Regions from separate parts of the Dickeya fangzhongdai genome, predicted to be linked through region 2. Evidence: predicted binding sites of a transcription regulator. Region 2 holds the regulator's gene; each other region holds the start of a gene.
What was found. Region 2 encodes Fur, which represses iron uptake genes when iron is present. Its sites were predicted from a motif close to ATAATAATGAGAACNACTATCAA; they were not measured.

Region 1 (7,876 bases), 1.6 Mb from region 2:
ATCGGTGATCGGCAAAATACGCAGCGTCAGCCCGCGCGCCTGCGCCAGCATCTGCCAGGGCACGATGTTGGCGTGGTGCTCCATTTCGCTGATCACCACGTTGTCGCCGGGCTGAAACACGACGCGACCATAACTATTGGCCACCAGATTGATCGCTTCGGTGGTGCCGCGCACAAACACGATGTTTTCCGCCGAAGCGGCATGAATAAAGGTGGCGATCTTCGCCCTCACCTCCTCCATCGCGCTGGTGGCGTGGGCGCTCAGGGTATGAATGCCGCGGTGCACCGCCGCGTACTCGTGCAGGTAGAAATCCCGCTCACGGTCGATAACCGCCAGCGGTTTCTGCGCGCTGGCGGCGCTGTCCAGATAGGCCAGCGGCTGTCCGTTGACCGATTGCTGCAAAATCGGGAAATCCGCCCGCACCCGATCGATAGGGTAATGATCGACCGGATGATGCTCGATGGGATAATTCACGCTGTTTCTCCTCCCAGTGCCTGCAGGCGCTGGGCCACTCGCTCCAGCACCGCGTCACGCAGCGCGTCATGGCGGATCGCCTCCGTCAGTTCGGCGGCAAACGCGAAGATAATCATCTGCTGCGCCGCCTGTTCGCCGATACCGCGTGAACGCAGATAAAACAGCTGTTCTTCGTCGATGCGCCCGACCGTCGCGCCGTGGCTGCATTTCACGTCATCGGCATAGATTTCCAACTGAGGTTTGGTGTCCACCTCCGCCAGTCGCCCCAGCAACAGGTTGTTGTTGGTCATCTTGCCGTCGGTCTTCAGGGCGCCGGGCGCCACCTTGATCAAGCCGTTGAACACGCCGCGCGCCCGATCGCGCACAATCGCCTTGTGCAACTGGCGGCTTTCGCCAAACCCCTGATTGTGTTCCAGCCAGGTACGGGTATCGCACACCTCGTTGCCGGTCGGCACCATCAGGCTGTTCATCGACAACGTCACGCCTTCGCCGTTTATCTGCGCGCTGGTGTGATGACGGGTCAGCCCGGCCCCCAGCAGAAAACTATGGCTATGAAGCTGAGCGTCTCGTGCCAGACGTAAGTCATTGTGAGCGAAGTGATAGCTGTCGGCGGCTTCGAACCCCAGCTTGTAGTGCTCGGTACGGCTGTTTTCACCCGCATCGATGGTCAGGCGCGCGCCGCTAAAGTGAGATGCCCCTTCCAGACTGGCGTAATGCTCGATCAGCGTGGCGCTGGCCCCTGCGCCGATACGCGCATGATGGCGATAATGCAGCGTATTGAGCGACGCCGGCCGCCCACTGCTGATATGCAGCAGATAGAGCGGCTTCTCCGCCGTCACGCCGTTGTCGACCTGAATCAGCGTCTGTTCCGCCGCCAGGCTCTCCGTCAGGTGCAAAAACACCTCCGGCTGAATTGGCGGCAAACCAGGCTGTCGCCGGGCTGACGGAATCACCTCCACCTGATATGGCCCGATATCGGCGTCGCTCAGCGCACGGCTGAAGCAACCGTCGACAAACACCAATCGCCAGCCGTCGACCGGCAGCGCCAGCGCGTCGCGCTGCGCCGGCGTGACCTCGCTTTCGGTCGCTACCGTGGTGAATTCATGCTCAAGCAGCCGCTCCAGCGGGGTGTACTTCCAGTGCTCCAGCTTGCGGTGGGGAATCCCCAGTTGCATCACCTGTTGCCAGTGCTGCTGCGCCTCATCGGCGCGCGGCGCCGCGGCGTCAAACAGGCGCTGCCACTGCTGCAGCGCCTGTTGCGCTTTACTGTTGGTCGGTAAGCCAGCCATAGCCCTGCTCCTCCAACTGTTTCACCAGCGAGAAATCCCCGGATTTCACAATTCGCCCCTGATAGAGCACATGTACGTAATCCGGCCGGATATAGTCCAGAATGCGCTGGTAATGGGTGACGATGATAAAGGCGCGCTTACCGTCGCGCAGCGCGTTGACGCCGCCGGAGACGATTTTCAGCGCATCAATGTCCAGCCCGGAGTCGGTTTCATCCAGGATGCACAGCTCGGGTTCCAGCACCGCCATTTGCAGAATGTCGTTGCGCTTTTTCTCGCCGCCGGAAAAACCGACGTTGACCGAACGCGTCAGCAGGTCGTCCGGCATGTTCAGCAGCCGGATTTTATCGTCGATGAAATCCTCGAAATCGAACCGATCCAGCGTCGGTTGCTGGCGATAGGCGCGCACGGCGTTCAGCGCGGTTTGCAGGAAAAAGCGATTGCTGACGCCGGGGATTTCCACCGGGTACTGAAACGCCATGAAGATCCCTTCGCCGGCCCGTTCCTCCGGCGACAGTTCCAGCAGATCTTTGCCCTTGAAACGCAGCGACCCGCCGGTTACCTCATAGTCCTCGCGCCCGGCCAGCGTGGCGGACAGAGTACTTTTGCCCGAACCGTTCGGCCCCATGATGGCGTGGACCTCGCCCGGGTTAACCTGCAGGTTCAACCCGTTGATGATCGGTTTGTCTTCGACGCTGACGTTCAAGTTTTCAATCGTTAACATACTCTTACCCTTCCGGCGTCTTACCCGACGCTCATGATTATCGACACCGCTGCGCGGTGCATGGCGTGCCGTGGTGTTGGCGCATCATCAACCCACACTGTGTTCGAGGCTGATGGACAACAATTTCTGGGCTTCCACCGCGAACTCCAGCGGCAGCTCCGAGAACACGTCTTTGCAGAAACCGTTGACTATCATTGAGATAGCGTCATCTTCGCTGATACCGCGTTGCAGGCAATAGAACAGTTGATCCTCGCCGATGCGCGAAGTGGTGGCTTCGTGTTCCAGCTGTGCGCTGTTGTTCCTCACCTCCACGTAGGGAAAGGTGTGCGCGCCGCAGTCGCTGCCGATCAGCATCGAATCGCACTGGGTGAAATTGCGTGCATTGGTGGCGCTGGGCATGATCTTCACCAGCCCGCGATAGGTGTTCTCGCTGCGTCCGGCGGAAATCCCCTTGGCGATGATGGTCGAGCGGGTGTTCTTGCCGATATGGATCATCTTGGTGCCGGTATCCGCCTGCTGGTGACCGCTGGTCAGCGCCACCGAGAAGAATTCGCCCACCGAGTAGTCGCCGCGCAGGATCACGCTCGGGTATTTCCAGGTGATCGCCGACCCGGTTTCCGATTGCGTCCACGACATACGCGAATGGTCGCCGGCGCACAGCGCGCGTTTGGTCACGAAGTTGAGAATGCCGCCTTCGCTGCCCTGGCCGGAGAACCAGTTCTGCACCGTGGAATATTTCACTTCGGCATTCTTGTTGACGATCACTTCCACCACCGCCGCATGCAGTTGGTAACTGTCGCGCACCGGCGCTGAACAGCCCTCGATATAGCTGACATAACTGTCGTCGTCGGCAATCAGAATGGTGCGCTCGAACTGACCGGTCTTGGCGGCGTTGATACGGAAATAGGTCGACAGCTCCATCGGGCAGCGCACCCCTTTCGGGATGTAGACAAAGGTGCCGTCCGACGCCACCGCGGCATTCAGCGCGGCGAAGAAATTGTCGTTGGCGGGCACCACTGTGCCCAGATACTGGCGCACCAGTTGCGGATGTTCCTGAATCGCTTCGCTGAACGAACAGAAAATGATGCCCTGCTTCGCCAGTTCATCCCGATAGGTGGTGGCGACGGATACCGAATCGAAAATGGCGTCGACCGCCACGTCTTTGCCTTCCCGTACCGGTACGCCCAATTTGTCGAAAGCGTCCTCCACTTCGCGGGTCAGGTAATTGCTGTGGGCGACATCGCCGGCCGGCTGTTGCTGTGCGCCCGGCTGGGAACCGCAGCTGTCGTCGCACTGCCCGCAGGAGGGCGCGGAGTAATAGCTGTAGTCCTGATAGTTCAACCGCTCGTAATGCGCTTTCAGCCAGTGCGGTTCCTCCATCTGCAACCAGGCCCGGTAAGCGCTGAGCCGGAACTCCAGCATCCACTCCGGTTCATTACGTCTGGCGGAAATCGCCCGCACCACGTCTTCATTGATGCCGTGGGCCAGTTGGTCCATCGCCAGCTCGGTGAAAAAGCCCTCTTTATAACGGCCGTCATCGAGCCAGGTCTGGACATCGTCGGATACGTCTACATTACTACGCGCCATAATCGTGTCGCCGCTTAAAGCCCAAAACTTTCGCCACACCCACAGGCATGTCGGGCTTTGGGATTGTTGAATTTGAATACCTGATTGATGCCTTCCTGAACAAAATCCACTTCCGTACCGTCGAGAAACGGCATCGCCTTGAGCGGAATGAACAATCGCGCGCTTTCGCGCTGATAGAGCAGATCGGTGGGATCAGGCTGATGCACCAGTTCCAGTACATAACCGAAACCCGCACAACCCGACTGCTTAACCGTCAGCCGGATACCCTGCACCGACTCATCCCGCCGCATCAGGTTACTGATATGGGCCACGGCGCTATCGGTCAGCGTCAATCCCTGCCATGCCTGTTCGTCCAGTGAAAAAGTTTCTACATCGTGCGTTTGCATCGGAATCACCTCGTTTACTGTTATTGCCCCCCGCACGGCGGGCTGTGATACCGACCGCATGACATCCGTTTCCTTCGGCTTGATCGATTCGGATATCGATACTGTCAGAACTCACACAATGTTAATGATAATTATTACTACATCAACCGGGTGATTGTGGGGGCTTTTCCGGATGATAGCGGGGCTTTTCCCGGTTACAGGGTTCAGTACGCGCCATCCGCAAGCGATGTTTCGGCGCTCACCGCCCCGAAAACCAATAACTGACTATTGATATAGCAAAAATTGATAATTTATACCTATGGTTTTACCTGTTAGTGCTATCAACATTCTCTTATCATCAGTATAACACCTCTGAATCAGTCTATTTTTTGAACGCTTCTGCCATGCCAAAAATTCTCCGCCGCAAGCACATGATGATAAATTCAGCACGTTTCATGCAGAAAATGCGATCGCGATCGCCTCTTGCCGGTGAATGCACACCGGAGCGTTGCATGATGAGGCGCTTAAAAATATGATAATGATTCTTATTTGAGATATGAGGTGCCGGACATGTTCCCGTTCAGAGCCTGGTTGCAGACGCAGATTGATGACTACCGGCGGCAATTGCGGAATGCCACGATGGAATTTTATCTGGCGGAGTTATCGCTGGAGCGGGATGACGGCGAGATTGGCGAATTGCGGCACTACTACCTGACCGGCGTTCAAATGGCGGAGCTGAGCCAGCAGCAGGGCGACGAAAACAGTTACCTGTTCAGCCTGATCAAGATCCACCAGCGCCTGATTCATGAAATCAACAATGCCGAGCGCGACCACCTGTTCCGGGTACAGAGTTACTACTTTGCGCGCCAGACGTTGCAGCGCATCTGCACGCAATTCAGCCTAATGGGCAACTGGGACAAAGCCACCGCGTTCCAAACCGATTTTATGCAGCGGGTGGCGTTTATCCCCTGAAGTTTTATACCCTGAAGAGAGAGAGGCTGCCGGGCTGGGTACCCGACAGCAGCGTAACGATTGGCGGGAGGTCAGGCGTCCGGCGTGATCACCGCCGTAGTCAACCGCGAGGTGCAGCACAACCGATCCCGGCTGTCAAAAATATCAATCTGCCAGACCTGCATCCGTTTGCCGGTGTGCAGCGCGCGGCAAACGCCGCGCACCTCACCTTCCGTTACCGCGCGCAGATGGTTGGCGTTGATTTCCACCCCCACCACCCGCTGCTCGCCTTCCGAACACAGATAACCGGCGATCGACCCCAGCGATTCCGCCAGCGCCACCGATGCACCGCCATGCAACAGCCCGAAAGGCTGACGCGTGCGATGATCCACCGGCATCACGCCTTCCAGCGTATCGTCGGTCAGGCGCGTCATGCGGATGCCGATATGACCGGCCATGCCGCCCACCGCCATCTGATTCAACTGCTCAATATCTACGGTACGTTTCCACAGCATCACACCAGCTCCAGCAACGCCTGCAACGGATGTTTCAACCCACGCCCTTCCATACGCTTAACCTGACTGCGGCAGGAGTAGCCGGTGGTCAGACAGCGCGCCTGCGGCAACCGTTGCAGGGACGGCTGCCAGGAGAGAGCATAGATCCCCTGAGAGTGCGCCAGATTACGGCTCTCATGACCATAGGTGCCCGCCATGCCGCAACAACCGACGCTGACGTTTTCCAGCCGGGCGCCGAAATGGGCAAAAATGGCCGACCACTGTTGCCCGCTGGCCGGCAGCGCCGTGGTTTCGGTGCAGTGACCGAACAGATACCACGGTTCGTCGCGCAGCGCCGGCGCGCGATCGTCGCGGCGGGTCAGTAGCGCCGTTAACCACTCATGCACCAGTTGCACCTGAAAATCGCCGCGCCGATCGCCCAGCACTTCCCGGTACTCATCCCGGTAGCATAGCACCAGCGCCGGATCCACCCCCACCATCGGCAGGCCAAGACGGGCCACCCGGTTGAGGAATTCCGCGGTTTTACCGGCGGTTTTGGCAAAGCGCTGCAGAAACCCTTTGATATGCTGCGGCTTGCCGTTCGGCGAAAACGGCAGCAGCACCGGTCGCAACCCCAGCTTTTCCACCAGCCGGACAAAATCCGCCACCACCTGCGCGTCGTAATAGCTGGTAAACGGATCCTGCACGATCAGCACATGATCGGCACGCGCCTGCGGCGACATCTGCTCCAGCTGTTCCAGCGTGGTGGTCATCACCCGATGGCCGACAAATTGCTGGCGTAGCGACGGCGTCGACAGCAACGGCAAATCCACCATGCCGATGAACGTGCGGCTGACCGCATTCACCCACGGCTGGCGCAGGAAAAAGTTGAAGGTTTTCGGGCTGTGCGCCATCAGCGGAGCATAACTTTCCACGCCGGCCACCAGATAATCCCGCGCCGGCCGCAGATAGCGGGTGTGGTACAGTTGCAGGAAACGCGCGCGAAAACCGGGAACATCAATCTTGATCGGGCACTGGGTGGAGCAAGCTTTGCACGCCAGACAGCCGGACATCGCCTCTTTGACCTCGTGCGAGAAGTCATACACGCCCTGACGCGCGGCCAGCGTGTTGCGGGTTTTGGCGATCAGTCCGCGGAAACTGACGCGCTGATGCGGCAGCGCGTTTTCCAGCGCCAGCGGATCCACCCCCTGCTCCGACAGCAGTCGCAGCCACTCGCGCACCAGCGTGGCGCGACCTTTGGGCGAATGAATACGGTTGCCGGTGATTTTCATCGACGGGCACATCGGGCTGCGGGTATCGAAGTTAAAGCACAAGCCGTTGCCGTTGCACTCCATCGCGCCGCGATACGCGGTGCGCACCGTCAGCGGAATCTGCCGATCGTAGGTGCCGCGTTTCACCGCATCCACCTGCATCATCGGCGCGTCCACTCCCAGCGGCGCACAGATCTTGCCGGGGTTGAGGCGGTTGTCCGGGTCGAACGCCGCCTTGACCCGGCGCAATTCTTCATACAGCTCCGGACCGAAGAATGCCGGGCTGTATTCGGCGCGGAAGCCTTTGCCGTGTTCGCCCCACAGCAAACCGCCATATTTGGCAGTCAGCGCCACGATTTGATCGGACAGCTGCTTCATCAGCACTTCCTGCTGCGGGTCGCACATATCCAGCGCCGGGCGCACATGCAGCACACCGGCGTCCACGTGACCAAACATGCCGTAACTCAAATGGTGACTGTCCAGCAACGTGCGGAACTCGGCGATGTAATCCGCCAGATGCTGAGGCGGCACGCAGGTGTCTTCGGCAAACGGAATCGGTTTCGCCAGCCCTTTGCTGTTGCCCAGCAGGCCGACCGCTTTCTTGCGCATGCCGTAAATGCGTTCGATACCCGCCAGATCGCGGCAAATCTGATAACCGATCACCCCCGCCTCGCGGGCAGCCAGCAGCCCATCCAGACGTTCGCACAACGACGCCACCTGACTG
Region 2 (7,876 bases):
GTGAACCGGTCGATGTCGGAACCGGCCGGCGCGGTGGCGTCGGTGACCAGCACCAGTTTGTCGCCCTTGATGCGTTTGCTGTTGCGGATGTTGGCCCAACTGACATGGCGGCCGTCGGCGATGATGCCGCAGTAGACTTCCGGCGCGTCATAGACGGCGCCGACCAGACCGGGTTCGCGCCCGACAAGGGCCGGCATGGCGTTGAACAGGTGAGTGGCAAAGCGAATACCGGCGGCAAAGCCTTGTTTGGCTTGTTCCCAGGTGGCGTTGGAGTGACCGGCGGACACCACGATACCTGCGGCGGTCAGCTGCCGGATAACCGTCGTCGATACCATTTCCGGGGCCAGCGTGATTTTGCTGATCACATCGGCGTTATCGCACAGATAATTGAGTAATGACTCGTCCGGCTGGCGGATAAAGGCGGCGTCATGGGTGCCTTTCTTCACCGGGTTGAGCCAGGGACCTTCCAGATGCAGCCCAAGCGCCTGATGGCGATGCTGGGCGAGCCAGGCGCGCATCACGCCGATGCTGTGGCGCATGAACTCGTCGGAAGAGGTGATCAACGTCGGCAAAAAGCTGGTGCAGCCGGATTTTTCGTTGGCCCGCTGCATGGTTTCCAGCGTTTTGACGGAAAGATTGTTCAGCGCGTCGTTGAACTGGACGCCGCCGCAGCCGTTCAATTGCAGGTCGATAAAGCCAGGGGCCAGTAATGCGCCGGCGAGATCGCGCCGGGGCAGGTTATCGGGCAGTTCGCGTGTCGGGCAGACTGCCTCGATCAAACCGTCGGCGACGACGACCGCATGGCCGTCAAGGATCTGATGGCCGGTAAAAATACGGCCGTTGGTTAAAGCGTACATCTATAAGCTCCTGGCTCACCGATTACAGATTTTTGAGATTTTCAGCTTCCAGCTCGCGGAAATATTTCACGGTTTTCACTTTCAGCTCCATTGTGGACGGTTCGTCACACACCATCAGCGCTTTGGCGTGCAACTGCAGACAGCTGATGGTCCACATGTGGTTAACGTTGCCTTCCACCGCGGCCTGAAGCGCCTGAGCCTTATGGCGGCCGCTGACCAGAATCATCACTTCTTCCGCATCCAGCAACGTACCGACACCCACCGTCAAGGCATATTTGGGCACCTGATTGACGTCGCCGCCAAAGAAACGGGAATTGGCGATGCGGGTCTCTTCCGTCAGGGTCTTGATACGTGTGCGGGACACCAGAGAAGAACCCGGTTCGTTGAAAGCGATGTGGCCATCGTTGCCGACGCCGCCCATGAACAGATGAATCTTGCCGTAAGACTTGATTTTTTCTTCATAACGCTGACACTCGGCGGCGATATCTTCCGCGTTGCCGTTCAACAGGTTAATGTTTCCTTCCGGAATATCAACGTGATTGAAAAAATTCTGGTACATGAAGGTGCGGTAGCTTTCCGGATGGTTCGCCGGCAACCCGACGTATTCATCCATATTGAAGGTGACGACATGTTTGAAGCTGACCTGACCGGCATCGTACAGCGCAATCAGGGATTTGTAAGCTTCCAGCGGCGAACTGCCGGTCGGCAGGCCGAGCACGAATGGGCGCTCCGCCGTCGGGTTGAAGGCGTTGATGCGCTCGGCGATATAGCGGGCGGCCCATTTGCCAACCTCGGCGGGGGTCGTTAGCGGAATCAGTCTCATGGGGCTCTCCTCAGGCAATCGGTTAGCGAAGGCAATTATTCATCGGGTAAACGCAGTCGGATAGCACGGCCGTCAGGTAATATGCCCGCACCACGTTTCGGAATTTATCTGGGGCTAGTGTAGCGCGTTTTTTTTAGTCTTAAAATAAGTCGTGTTAATGCCGCGCCATAAACATTTTGTATGTGCTTTTGTGGTGATAATTATCACATAATCACCGTTATTAATTTGCGTAACGAATTATTTTTTTGGCACTCTTGCCAGGCCCACATCGCTGGCGGGTGATTCTATAACAAGGCTGACAGACAATTTTTGCCCGTAAGGGAAAGAGAGGGGAAGGTGAGTACACTCGGTTATTTACAAAAAGTAGGCCGCGCCCTGATGGTGCCGGTCGCCACGTTGCCCGCAGCCGCCATCCTGATGGGGGTGGGTTACTGGATTGATCCGGTCGGCTGGGGCAGTGAAAGCGCGCTGGCCGCGCTGTTGATCAAGTCCGGCGCCGCCATTATCGAGCATATGGCGGTGCTGTTTGCGGTCGGCGTCGCCTACGGTATGTCGAAAGATAAAGACGGCGCCGCGGCGTTGTCCGGTTTTGTCGGCTATCTGGTGCTGACGACATTGTGTTCGCCTGCGGCGGTGTCGATGATTCAGCACCTCCCACTGGCGGAGGTGCCAAAAGCGTTCGGTAAGATTGAAAACCAGTTCATCGGTATTCTGGTCGGGATCATTTCCGCCGAACTATACAACCGTTACAGCCAGGTCGAATTGCCCAAGGCGCTCTCTTTTTTCAGCGGTCGCCGCCTGGTGCCGATTCTGGTTTCGATGCTGATGATCGTGGTGGCGTTCGTGCTGATGTACGTCTGGCCGGTGATCTACAACGCGCTGGTTTCCTTTGGCGAGCATATTCAGCAACTGGGATCGGTCGGCGCCGGTATCTATGCCTTCTTTAACCGTCTGCTGATTCCGGTGGGGCTGCACCATGCGCTGAACTCGGTGTTCTGGTTTGATGTGGCCGGCATCAATGATATTCCTAACTTCCTCAGCGGGCAGCAGGCGATTGACGCCGGCAAAGCCGTTCCCGGTATTACCGGGCGCTATCAGGCCGGTTTCTTCCCGATCATGATGTTTGGCCTGCCGGGGGCGGCGCTGGCGATTTATCACTGCGCTCGTCCGGAAAACCGCAGTCGGGTGGCGGGGATTATGGTGGCGGCGGCGTTTGCAGCCTTCTTCACCGGCATTACCGAACCGCTGGAGTTCTCCTTCATGTTTGTGGCGCCAGTGCTGTATGTGCTGCACGCCGTACTGACCGGGATTTCGGTATTCATCGCGGCCAGCATGCACTGGATTGCCGGTTTTGGTTTCAGCGCCGGTCTGGTGGATATGGTGTTGTCTTCGCGCAACCCGCTGGCGACGAACTGGTACATGCTGCTGCTGCAAGGCGCCGCGTTCTTTGTCATCTATTATGTGGTGTTCCGCTTCACCATCACCCGTTTTAACCTGATGACGCCGGGGCGTGAAGCCGCCGCGGCGCAGTCCTCATCCGAGGGAACCGCCGCTCCTGCCGGCAACAGCCAGTCGGTGGCGAGAGGTTACCTGCAGGCTATCGGCGGCAAGGATAATCTGACCGGAATTGATGCCTGTATTACCCGCTTGCGCCTGAGCGTGAAGGATTCCGGCCTGGTGGATGAACCCGCTGCACGCAAGCTGGGGGCGGCCGGGGTCATCCGTCTCAACAAGCAAAGCGTGCAGATTGTGGTTGGCACTCAGGCGGAAAACATTGCGGCGGCGTTACGCGAGGTGTCGCAGGAATAATTCGGCGACGCCCCATGGTTGTCAGATGTTGGGAAACGGAGCATACGGAGACGTACGCTCCGTTTTTTTATCTTAAACTTTCGTGAAACAAACGGTTGTTTCCCAGCGTGGCTTGTTGGATCATTAGTGGTTATGGGTTGTTTTTTCGCATTTGAGGAACCAAGCATGAGTGAGGCTGAAGCCCGCCCAACCAACTTTATTCGCCAGATCATTGATGAAGATCTGGCTACCGGCAAACACGACCATATTCAGACGCGTTTTCCGCCGGAGCCGAACGGCTACCTGCACATCGGTCACGCCAAGTCCATCTGCCTGAACTTTGGCATTGCCGAAGATTACAACGGCAAGTGCAACCTGCGCTTTGATGATACCAACCCGGTAAAAGAAGATATCGAGTACGTTGAGTCCATCAAGCATGACGTTCAGTGGCTGGGTTTTTCCTGGAGCGGCAACGTTCGCTACTCGTCTGATTATTTTGATCAGCTGCACTTTTACGCGATTGAACTGATTAATAAAGGGTTGGCGTATGTCGATGAGTTGACGCCGGAGCAGATCCGCGAATACCGCGGCACCCTGACCTCGCCGGGTAAAAACAGCCCGTACCGCGACCGTAGCGTCGAAGAAAACCTGACGCTGTTCGAGAAAATGCGCAGCGGCGGTTTCGCTGAAGGCACGGCGTGCCTGCGCGCCAAAATCGATATGGCCTCGCCGTTCATCGTTATGCGCGATCCGGTGCTGTACCGCATCAAATTTGCCGAGCACCATCAGACCGGCAACAAATGGTGCATTTATCCGATGTACGATTTCACCCACTGCATTTCCGATGCGCTGGAAGGTATCACCCATTCGCTGTGTACGCTGGAATTTCAGGACAACCGCCGCCTGTATGACTGGGTGCTGGATAATATCTCCATTCCTGCCCACCCGCGGCAGTATGAGTTTTCCCGCCTGAATCTGGAATACGCGGTGATGTCCAAGCGTAAACTGAACCAGCTGGTGAACGAGAAAGTGGTGGAAGGCTGGAACGATCCGCGTATGCCGACTATCTCCGGCTTGCGTCGTCGCGGATACACTGCGGCGTCCATTCGTGAGTTCTGTCGTCGTATCGGCGTCACCAAGCAGGACAACACCGTGGAGATGGCGGCGCTGGAATCCTGCATTCGCGACGATCTGAACGAGAACGCGCCACGGGCGATGGCGGTACTGGATCCGGTGAAGGTAGTGATTGAGAACCTGCCGGCAGGGCATGAAGAGTGGCTTACTATGCCCAATCATCCCAATAAACCGGAAATGGGATCGCGCCAGGTGGCGTTCAGCCGCGAGGTGTATATCGATCGCGCTGATTTCCGCGAAGAAGCCAACAAGCAGTACAAACGTTTGGTGCTGGGCAAAGAAGTGCGCCTGCGTAACGCCTATGTCATTAAGGCCGAGCACATTGATAAAGACGAGCAGGGCGTGATCACCACGATTTACTGCAGCTGCGATACGGAAACCCTGAGCAAAGATCCGGCTGACGGCCGTAAAGTGAAAGGCGTGATCCACTGGGTATCGGCGGCTCATGCACTGCCGGCGCAGTTCCGTCTGTATGACCGTCTGTTCAGCGTGGCTAACCCCGGCGCGGCGGAGGATTTTCTCTCCACCATCAACCCGGATTCGCTGACTGTCGCCCAGGGCTTTGTGGAAGCCAGTCTGGGTCAGGCTGAAGTTGAAAAAGCCTATCAGTTTGAGCGTGAAGGGTATTTCTGCGCCGATCGCGTTTATTCCAGTGCGGATAATCTGGTGTTTAACCGCACGGTCGGTTTGCGGGACAGTTGGGCGGGGTAACAGCCGCCCGGCTACCGGGAAAAAGACAAAAATAAAACCGCCGCGGCGGTTTTATTTTTTCTCTGCATCGAGTGATTAGCGTTCGTTGTGCGCATTGTCGTCTTCACGGCAATCGCCGCTACTGCAATGGCCGTACAAATACAGGCTGTGGTTGGTCAGTTTGATGCCGTGTTTCTCGGAGATCTCACGCTGGCGCGCTTCGATAGACTCGTCGCTGAATTCAATCACCCGGCCGCAATCCAGACAGATCAGATGATCATGATGGTGCTGCTGCGTGAGTTCGAAAACCGACTTGCCGCCTTCGAAGTTATGACGGGTAACGATGCCGGCGTCGTCAAACTGGTTAAGCACGCGGTAAACGGTAGCCAGACCAATCTCTTCCCCCATATCAATCAGCTTTTTGTATAAGTCTTCCGCGCTGACGTGGTGGCATTGAGGATCCTGAAGCACTTCCAGAATTTTCAGTCGTGGAAGTGTGACTTTCAGGCCAGCCTTCTTTAATGCGGTATTGTTGTCAGTCATGCGGATTTAGTCCTGTTACTTGCTTTATCTGGGAGGCTATTAGCCTAGTATCATCGGTCGGCTTAAAAAAGGTCACTGTGTCTCAATTATAGAACCGCGCCGTCGAAATGAAAACCACGGAACTTTTACAATATGATTCTTGCTAACTCTCTGTATTCAGAGTTGTTCCCTGCGAGAGACATATTGTACGCCAAGACAGGTCATTAAACGCAACCGGCTGACCGAGTGGGTATTGTACCCTGTCGGAATGAAAAGTTAAAAAAATGTATCACTGATTGTGATAGGTTTTGTCTATCTATATAGATATGGCTCTGAATACATCGGTATCAGAGCCATAGATGAATCAGGCCTGCAGTGCTTTCAGGTTCAGCTCTTCGCTGATTTGCTTGACCCAGTTGGAGACGCGTTCGCTGGTCAGCTCCGGCTGACGATCTTCATCGATGGCCAGACCGATAAAGTGGGTGTCATCCGACAGACCTTTTGAGGCTTCGAAGTAATAGCCTTCGGTCGGCCAGTGACCGACGATATTGGCGCCACGCGGCTCGATAATATCGCGAATGGTGCCCATGGCGTCACAGAAGTACTCCGCATAGTCTTCCTGATCGCCACAACCGAAGATGGCGACCAGCTTGCCGGCAAAATCAATCTCTTCCAGCGTAGGGAAGAAGTCATCCCAATCACACTGCGCTTCGCCGTAATACCAGGTTGGAATACCCAGCAGCAGGATGTCGAAACGCTCAAGATCTTCTTTGCTGCTTTTGGCAATGTCGTGCAGTTCGGCGACGTCGCTGCCCAGTTGTTGCTGGATCGTCTTGGCGATGTTTTCGGTATTGCCCGTGTCACTGCCAAAAAAAATGCCTATGAGAGCCATAGATAAAATAACCTCTTGATTCTTAAGGGTATGGTGCTTGCGTCACCCACGATCCGCTAATAATAGCAGACACTGTCTGACGGATAAACGTGTATCTGTTGCCATATCGTGAAATGGCGCGGAAGCGATTAATTGATTGTTTTTGCATCACTCCCTTAATGTTTTTTTAATTTTTTTAAAATACGATATTCGTACAGATGACTGAAAATATGGATAATTGGTTAAATATCTAATTTTTATTAGCTTTTAAACGACATAAAACACTAAACATTCCTATAGTTTTGACGATGACAGAGCATGGTGCTTTTATTGAATGTAAATGTGCAGCAATGTTTCTTACAAAGCGAGAGACTTTCTCATCGCATAAATCAAAACAAGACTTACCTCCTCGACCAATAGCCCATTTATGGAGTCAACTATGCAATTCCTAAAAAATATTGCCATTCGCACAGCCATGCTGTGGGTGCTTGGCATCTTCTGTGTGTTATGGATTGCTGTTTCGGTCTACACCATGTATTCGTTCCGGACCATGAACGAAACCTCCAAAACCAGTGCGTTGCTGGTCAACAATATGAATTTGGTTAACACCGGCAACGACCAGTATTTCCGCATGGTGACCCGACTGGCGCGTGCGATTGACTATCGTCAGAGCGGCGATAACCAGAAAGCGGACGAACAGCAAAAATCATCACAGGCCGCGCTGGATTTACTGAAATCCAACCTGGAAGCATTCAAGAAGATTGATCATGCCGGCATGTCGCCGGAGTTGGTTGACGCGGTAATCCGCGACTGGGGCAATCTGATTACTCAGGGCGTCGAGCCCATGTTCCAGCGTGCGGCGGACAAAAAGTTCGATGACTATGACAAATTCGCCAAAGATATCGTGCCGGCCTTCAGCCGCCAGTTCAACGTCTCTTTCACCAACTTTAATAAAGCGGGTTCGACGATGTTCGTCGATGCCGGCAACCGACTGGAGACTATCACTGGCGTCGGCCAGAACATTTTGCTGGCGGGGCTGATCGCCGGTCTGGTGATGTTATTCCTGACCGACCGCTATCTGGTGGCTTGTCTGGTGCGCCCGCTTAACGATCTGCGCGATCATTTCCAGGTGATTGCCAACGGCCGTCTGGGGAAACCGATTCTGGATTTCGGCAACAACTGCGTGGGCCG
Region 3 (7,876 bases), 930 kb from region 2:
TGGTCGATCATTTCCGCGACGCATTTTATGTTCGCTCCAACAAAGACGGCAAAACCTTTGGTTTCTACCGCGCCCACGATGCCAGCGAGTCGGCATGGGATGCCTTGATTGCCCCGCGTCCGGAGCGGGTGCTGGAAGGATTTTCGCTGTTTGACGACTGGTACGTGGTCGAAGAGCGCGAGCACGGGCTGACTCACATCCGCTATATTCACTGGCAGACGCAAGAATCTCGGCAGATTGCCTTTAACGACCCGGCCTATGTGACCTGGCTGAGCTATAACCCGACGCCGGAGAGCACGCAGCTGCGTTACGGCTATTCCTCCATGACCACGCCGATGACTATCTATGAGCTGGATATGACGACCGGCGTTCAGGTGGTGCTCAAGCAATCAGAGGTGAAAAACTTTGACGCCGGAAATTATCGGAGCGAGCGATTGTGGGTGACGGCCCGCGATGGCGAGTCGGTGCCGGTATCGCTGGTGTATCACAAAGATTGCGAACTGAGCCAAAGTCCGCTGCTGGTCTATGGCTACGGCGCTTATGGCAGCAGTATGGATCCGGAATTCAGCAGCAGTCGTCTTAGCTTGCTGGATCGCGGCTTCGTGTATGCGCTGGCGCATATTCGCGGCGGCGGCGAGTTGGGGCAGCAATGGCACGACCAGGGGCGTCTGTTCAACAAGATGAATACCTTTACGGATTTCATTGATGTCACGCAGGCGTTGCTGGCGCGCGGTTACGGCGATCCGGCGAAAACCTTCGCGATGGGCGGCAGCGCGGGCGGGTTGCTGATGGGGGCGGTGATTAATCTGGCGCCGTCGTTGTTCAGTGGCGTGGTGGCGCAGGTGCCGTTTGTCGACGTGCTTACTACCATGCTGGATGAGTCCATCCCGCTCACCACCGGTGAATACGACGAGTGGGGTAACCCAAACAATGCGCAGGATTACCAGTACATCAAACAATACAGCCCTTATGACAGCGTCTCGGCGCAGGGGTATCCGCACCTGCTGGTGACCACCGGTCTGCATGATTCTCAGGTTCAGTACTGGGAACCGGCCAAATGGGTCGCGAAACTGCGTGAACTGAAAACGGATGACCACCTGCTGCTGTTGCATACCGATATGGGGTCAGGGCATGGCGGCAAATCCGGCCGTCTGGCTCAGTTTGAAGATATCGCCCAGGAGTTCACCTTCTTGCTGATGGTGCTGGAGCGCTAGTCGGCGTTGAATAGCGTCTGTACGTCAGGCAGGTAACTTCCCAGGTATTCTCAAGGCGGTGGAGCAGGGGAAACGGGGGAATAACAGCGACTGAGCAGCGTTTGAAACTGCGATCACCGGGTGTCAGGAGGCAGAGGGTGATCGCAGAAATGTTGCCTTGGCGATGATGCTGTTCAATTGACCGGAAGAACGGCGGCAACTCAGTTGGTTTCAGGCTGTGGTTGAGCCCGTTTAGCCCGCTTTTCCGCCCGTTTCTGCGCGGCGGTTTTCAGCGGTTTTTTCTTGGCGTTTTTCTTGCTGTCCATTCCTTTACTCATGTTGTGCCTCGCTTGGTAAAAGGTTGGTTTGCCTGTTTATTAACCTCCTGTTTGCGCAGAGATGCAAGGGGAAAAAAGCGTTTTTTTGACGGACGGCGCCACGTCAGGCGACCGGTTCAGGCAAGACGGCAGAAACTGGAATCAGACGGCAAACAGGCGCTACCCGGCCGTACCGGGTAGCGCCGCTTCGAAACCATGTTGGAAAACGGGATCGTTATTTACTGTTGGGGTCGTAAGGCAGGGTGGAGAACTGATGCGACATCTCCCGGTAATAGCTGACCCTTTCCCGGAAATAGGTGCGCAGGTGCGCGGGCTGATGCTGCTCGATTTCATCCAGGATCACCGGCATGTTGTAGCGTTCGCGAAACGCCACGCCGGATGCCGCCAGATCCACATTGACCTTTTCCATTTCTTCATAAGGAAGTTCGGCCAGATTGTATCCCATGATTGCCTCCTCTCTGTTGCGCCACAAAATTAAAGCAGAAGTGTGGAATTGGCAAATTCTGTTACCGTCCTGTCCCTCGACAAGGCGACGGGGTGCTCGTATCCTTGCCGCTGACTCTTGGTTCCCGAGCGCAATGGGGATCGTCAGAAAGGATGAAATCATGTTGAAACGTAAAGTTTTTCCGGCCCTGCGTGTAGCGATGTTGATGGGGAGTCTGGTTATTTCCCACTCGGCACTGGCGCATGCGCACCTCAAAAGCCAGACGCCGGCAGCGGATAAAGATACCCCGGTGCAAAAAGCGCCTTCTTCTCTGTCGCTGCTTTTTTCCGAAGAGATCGAACCGGCTTTCAGTGGTGTTGAATTGATGTCGGCGGGACAGACCGTGCCGGTGGGCAAAGCGACGGTGGAAAGCGACCATCGCAATGTTCTGGTGGTGCCGCTTGAGAAGCCGCTGGTCAGCGGCAGTTATCAGGTTCGCTGGCATGTGCTGTCGGTTGACGGTCACAAGACGGAAGGAAGCTATCGCTTCGGCGTTAAGTAAGCGATGACGCTGGAATGGCTCTACACGTTGTCGTGCTTCGGACATTTCTCCAGCCTGATGCTGTTGGTCGGTTCGGCATGTTACGGCACGCTGCTTGCTCCCCGAACGTATCGGGTTCGGCTGGCGTCGCAGTTGCACGGTCTGATGGCGATCAGCTGTGTGGCGGCGTTATTGACCGCCGTAGCCATACTGGCGGCGCAAACCGGCTTGATGAGCGGCGACTGGCGTAATATCGGCGATGCCGGCATCTGGCGCGCCGTATTGGGCACCCGCTTCGGGAAAATATGGTTCTGGCAGCCCGTGCTGGCGCTGATGGCCTGCGTGGTGTTTTTCTGGCGTAGCCGTAGCCGTAGCCGTAGCCGTAGCCATAGCCGGCAAGCGGGCGTGCTGGTGCTTGGCATACTGCAATTATGCGGCATGGGGTGGGTGGGGCATGCGGCAATGCTGGAAGGATGGCCCGGCGTATTGCATTGCATCAATCAGATCGTGCATTTGCTGTCCGTGACGTTTTGGGTCGGAGGGCTGTTTCCACTGCTGTTTGTGTTGCAGGATGCGCGGCTGTTGCAGACACGAACGGACGCTATCCTGACGATGATGCGTTTTTCCCGCTATGGTCACCTGGCTGTTGCACTGGCGATCCTGACCGGGCTGGTGAATACCAGGCTGATTCTCGGCTGGCCATTATCGGCCGCCGGGCTGTATGGCGCGTTGCTGGCAGTGAAAATTCTGCTGGTGGCCGTTATGGCGCTGCTGGCGTTATTCAATCGGTATTGGGTGGTGCCGCGTTTTCGGCGGGCAAATACCGCCGCGTATGGCTATTTTCTGCGGCTAACCACGGTGGAGCTGGCGTTATCCGTGCTGATCATCGCACTGGTCAGCTTTTTTGCTACGTTATCACCGGTTTGAATCGTGCAAGGGTGAGAAATATATCCTGTGCCGTATTGCACGCGTGAGATAAATACCGCAGGCCTATTTTCTAACAGCAAGTGTTGATAATGAAAATAATTATCAAATCATAATCTGCGATCATTTTTACCATAATGAAAAGCATTATCATGGCTAAATGATAATGCTTTGAATTTATAGCGAAATTATTCACTTATTGGTTAATGGAATGTTTTAAATTTTATTATTTGCAGGCATAATGCCAATCCATCAGTCACCTGCCAGTAAAAATAAGGAACGGCCATGTTAAAAAAAGAAATGATTCAAAAGCTGAATGAGCAGCTTAATCTTGAATTTTACTCCGCCAATTTATACCTGCAGATGAGCGCCTGGTGTGGCGACAAAGGTTTCGAAGGGGCGTCGACTTTCCTGAAATCGCATTCCCGTGAAGAAATGGAACACATGCAGCGCTTGTTCGATTATCTGGACGATACCGGCAGCCTGCCCGTGCTGGGTGCAATCGCCGCACCGCCGGTCGATTTCAACTCACTGCAGGATGTGTTCAAACTGACCTATGAACATGAGCAATTGATCACCAGTAAAATCAATGAGCTGGCTCATGCAGCCATGACGTTGCAGGATTACTCCACCTTCAACTTCCTGCAATGGTACGTAGCGGAACAGCATGAAGAAGAAAAACTGTTCAAGTCTATCCTCGACAAGATGGGCATGGTGAATGCTCAGGAAGGCGGTCTGTTCTTTATTGATCAGGATCTGAAGAAAATGGCGGCATCCGTCACGCCGTCAGCCTGATGATGGCCGGGCAGCAGGTTATCCGGCTGCCCGGTTTACTGGTATTTCCCACCTATTTTTCTGGGGCATCGGCGATTATAGCTATCGCACCGCATGCGGTATATTTTCGGTATTTCCCTCAGCCATACTCTTTCCTCGGTTTAAACGTCATTTTGTAACGACACGCCAATTCTTGTTTTGTAATCAGGCATGATTACTTTATGCATGAACATTGCTTTCTTTCCGATTGTGAACATTCTATCCGCCGTCTGAATATTATATGGGCGGTGAGATGTCTGTTGCCCGGATGCTGATGCGCCATCGCATACATCGTTGGTGGACATTGCGGTTTGGTGAACGCGGAGCGTACCGGACACACACGATTATTTCGACGGCCAACGGAATAATAACGGGGCTTCCCGGCGGACTCAGTCTGGGCCGCCGTCGGTTAGCGATGGGCTCGATAAGTTGATGCCCAGCAGGATTAATCGAATTCACCGTACTTCCGTAAGAGAGCGAGCTGATGGCATTAAAACAAACGATGCGTTATTTATTATTGTCATTGATGCTGATGATGGCGTATTTACCGGTAATAGCGGGTCAGTCGTTATGTCCCGGTAAATTTATCAATGATGAAACACCCAATATTCATTATGACGAAGAGATTTGTTTCACTGAATTTGTCGTGCTTTATAGTTATGCGAATAAAGCGCCATTAATTTCCGCACAACGTTTAACCGCCGAGCGAGTCAAGGCGGCGGACGGCATTTCCCGGCACGACTCATTTCATGTTGAGCCATTAATACCTCAGGCCATGCGATCAGCAACTGAAGATTATGAGTATTCAGGGTACGATCAGGGGCATATGACGCCAGCGGGGGATATGCCAAATCCTCTGGCGCAGCATGAGTCTTTTTCCATGTCGAATATGACGCCGCAGTTGCCGAAACTGAACCGGGTATCCTGGCGTAAAATCGAAGCGTCGGTGCGTAAACTGGCGTTGCAGGATGGCGAGGTATGGGTAGTGACGGGAGCCGTATTCGGCAACAGGAGAATCGGCAACGGCGTATCGGTGCCGACCCTGATTTATAAAGCCATCAGCAGTCAGTCTGCCCAACAGGTTTTTGTGGGCGATAACACTACCGGTGTTGTCACCCGTCTGTCAGTCAGCGACTTTTCCGCCCGGTATTCCATCGACCCCTTTCCGGCTCTTAAACAGCCCTGAATGCCGATGGCGGGAACACCGGTGAACGCTGCTAATAATTTGTACGGCGGTGCGGGTTAAACCGATCGGTGGCAGCGATCAATTTCAAAAAATTGATCTGTAAAAACGTCTATAAAATAACCGCTTCTAATGACATGATGTCAATGCTAAACGCTAATTTGAACGCCAGGGAAACGGCCCACTGAGCAATCAGTGGGTTTTTAGCGAATACCACGGTCGGCGATTATCGAACGGCCAATATTATTATTACGCATTTATTGTGGTGCCGGACTAAGCGGTTTTATCCGTGCTCGGCCTTTGGCGCCTGCTCACTGAGCATTGCACTATTCATTGCCACAATATTCTCACTGCCACAACATTCTCACTGCCACAACATTCTCACTTCCACCATATTCACTGCACCAATCATTGCCCCAATGCGAGCGTAAAAGACGCTAATCCTCCGCAGCAGAATGGCCGCCAGCCTGACATTCAACGATGCCCCACGTCTGCGCTATTCGGGTTTGGCGAATTCCGTCCATGACGTCGCTAAGACGCTGCGGTGTCTGGAACTCCACGCACCCGAATCGGCTCCTTAACGGCGTTGGCGGCGAGGAGATGTTGAAGGGCGGAGATGGCGGTGTCGGTGAGTTCATGACCTTTGGTGAGCACCATCAAGTCGTTGGTGGTGCGGATGTCTTCATCTATCACCCAGCCGGACTTCAATTCGCAAATGCGCACAGAACGAACGCCTGCCACATTGGCGCGAAAATCAGCCAGGGTTTTGATGATGTACTCAGGGATCGCCGGCCGTACCGCGCGCAGGATTTCCCCAGGGTGTTCCAATGCCGGCCCCCGGGCTGAATAGCGTTCCAGTTCGAGGGCGGCGCGCAGAAGGTGAGCGCCGCGGATAACCTCAGTAGGGGCGCTGTGCGGGGCAACTCTGGCCTGGTGGCGGATGATCTCGGCCACCAGTTCGAGGCGGGGGATGTGTTCTACCAGGCGACCGGCGACATCCGGGTGTTCCTGAAGGAGTTTTTTCTCCTCCTCCGTGATATCGCGCTGGGCCGCGTCGGCCTGGACGATATCGGCGGGGATACCCACACAGCCGATTTGGCTCAATGAAGCGGCGATGGTGTATATCCATCCATCAGGCCATTCCAGCTTGGGCAGCGCGTGGCGGACACAGGACTGGGCGAACGCCGCCCGCTGAAAAGCCCACGGCGCGACCATGGCGAGCACTTCAGTCAGTGTCTTGACCGAGGCGGTGAGGGTGGTTTCCAGCAATTCCTTTTCCGCACAAACGAGACGGTACTGACCGACTGCGTCATTAAGCGCCGAAACCAGTTCCTCTTTGGGGCACGGTTTGCAGAGGTAGCGAAAAATAGCCCCTTTGTTGATGGCGGCGATGGAGGATTCCACGTCGGCCTGCCCGGTGAGGAGGATACGCACGCTGTCGGGGGAGATTTCCCGTGCTTTGGCGAGGAAAGCAGCGCCGTCCATGCCGGGCATGCGCATATCGGACATGATCACGGCAAAACGCTGGCCCCAGCGAACCGCGTCCAGACCGGCTTCACCACTGGGAGCGACCACGACGTCGAATTCGCCAAACAGGTTTCGTTCCATCGCAGCGAGCACATTGGGTTCATCGTCTACGCACAGAACCCGGGGCAAGGCGGTTTCAGTCATTGAGAGTTTCCTGCGTGTGGGCGAGCATCGCCTGCCACTGCGGCAGTTTGTTTAGCACGCCAGTCTGTTCGAGATAGTCCAGATCGAGGACACCGTTGTTGGCGAGGGTGACCGCGACATGCACGGTACCGATCGCGCCGAAGACTTTTTCCGTAGAACGGGAAGGCTGTATATGACAGGCCACGGCTTCCACGATGTCCATGGGCAACCCCCACAAGGCCAGCAGATAGGCACCTACCGCGGCGTGCGTGGGCATGTCGCTGCGCGTGGTGGCAGCCTCTCCGTCAGGCTCCCTCAGTTCGGGGATAAGTCGCGCAATGTTGGCGAGCAGGGCGGCGGTGGCTTCCACTCCCTGATGGCCGGAAATGCGGGCGGCTAGTGTGGAGGCGAGCAGGGCGCGTTGTTGCAGCCGGTCCACATAAGGGTCCGTCTTCGCGCCGGCAAAGACCTGAGAAGCCAGAATCAGCAACTTCACCTGATCCAGCCCTAAGTGGGTGATGGCGTTTCCGATGTCATTAATGTGTCCGCCTCTGGCGAAATAGGCTGAATTAGCAAGCTGCATAATCTTGGCGCTCAGCGCAGGGTCTCTGCCCAGAAGCTCGGCGATGTGTCGGGTATCGCTGCCGGGGGTGGCAATGAGACTGCATATTTCGCTGAACACTTTGGGGGCAGCCGGCAGCCGGCTGGTTCTGCCCACTATCTCGACTACGGTGGGGTCCTGGAACATGTCGCGCAGGGCCAGAGCGCTTCCTACCATATCCAGTAGCACCGTGCTGTCACAGGGTTTGG

Region 1: sufA (Fe-S cluster assembly scaffold SufA) is a predicted target of Fur. The motif match lies at 4,576-4,598, and genes of this name have one in related genera.
Region 3: ftnA (non-heme ferritin) is a predicted target of Fur. The motif match lies at 3,507-3,529, and genes of this name have one in related genera.

Annotation. Positions count from the first base shown of each region.
Region 1 is NZ_CP025003.1:3,047,178-3,055,053, forward strand. It holds gene sufS (cysteine desulfurase SufS) at 1-474, opposite strand, end outside; gene sufD (Fe-S cluster assembly protein SufD) at 471-1,763, opposite strand; gene sufC (Fe-S cluster assembly ATPase SufC) at 1,738-2,484, opposite strand; gene sufB (Fe-S cluster assembly protein SufB) at 2,572-4,071, opposite strand; gene sufA (Fe-S cluster assembly scaffold SufA) at 4,086-4,457, opposite strand; gene CVE23_RS13520 (hypothetical protein) at 5,007-5,408, shown strand; gene CVE23_RS13525 (hotdog fold thioesterase) at 5,480-5,902, opposite strand; gene ydiJ (D-2-hydroxyglutarate dehydrogenase YdiJ) at 5,902-7,876, opposite strand, start outside.
Region 2 is NZ_CP025003.1:1,446,961-1,454,836, forward strand. It holds gene nagA (N-acetylglucosamine-6-phosphate deacetylase) at 1-857, opposite strand, end outside; gene nagB (glucosamine-6-phosphate deaminase) at 880-1,680, opposite strand; gene nagE (N-acetylglucosamine-specific PTS transporter subunit IIBC) at 2,017-3,489, shown strand; gene glnS (glutamine--tRNA ligase) at 3,655-5,313, shown strand; gene fur (ferric iron uptake transcriptional regulator) at 5,389-5,835, opposite strand; gene fldA (flavodoxin FldA) at 6,179-6,706, opposite strand; gene CVE23_RS06745 (methyl-accepting chemotaxis protein) at 7,125-7,876, shown strand, end outside.
Region 3 is NZ_CP025003.1:2,373,122-2,380,997, forward strand. It holds gene CVE23_RS10685 (S9 family peptidase) at 1-1,214, shown strand, start outside; gene CVE23_RS10690 (DNA polymerase III subunit theta) at 1,746-1,976, opposite strand; gene copC (copper homeostasis periplasmic binding protein CopC) at 2,137-2,517, shown strand; gene copD (copper homeostasis membrane protein CopD) at 2,521-3,423, shown strand; gene ftnA (non-heme ferritin) at 3,706-4,215, shown strand; gene CVE23_RS10710 (DNA/RNA non-specific endonuclease) at 4,760-5,419, shown strand; gene CVE23_RS10715 (response regulator) at 5,948-7,087, opposite strand; gene CVE23_RS10720 (HDOD domain-containing protein) at 7,080-7,876, opposite strand, start outside.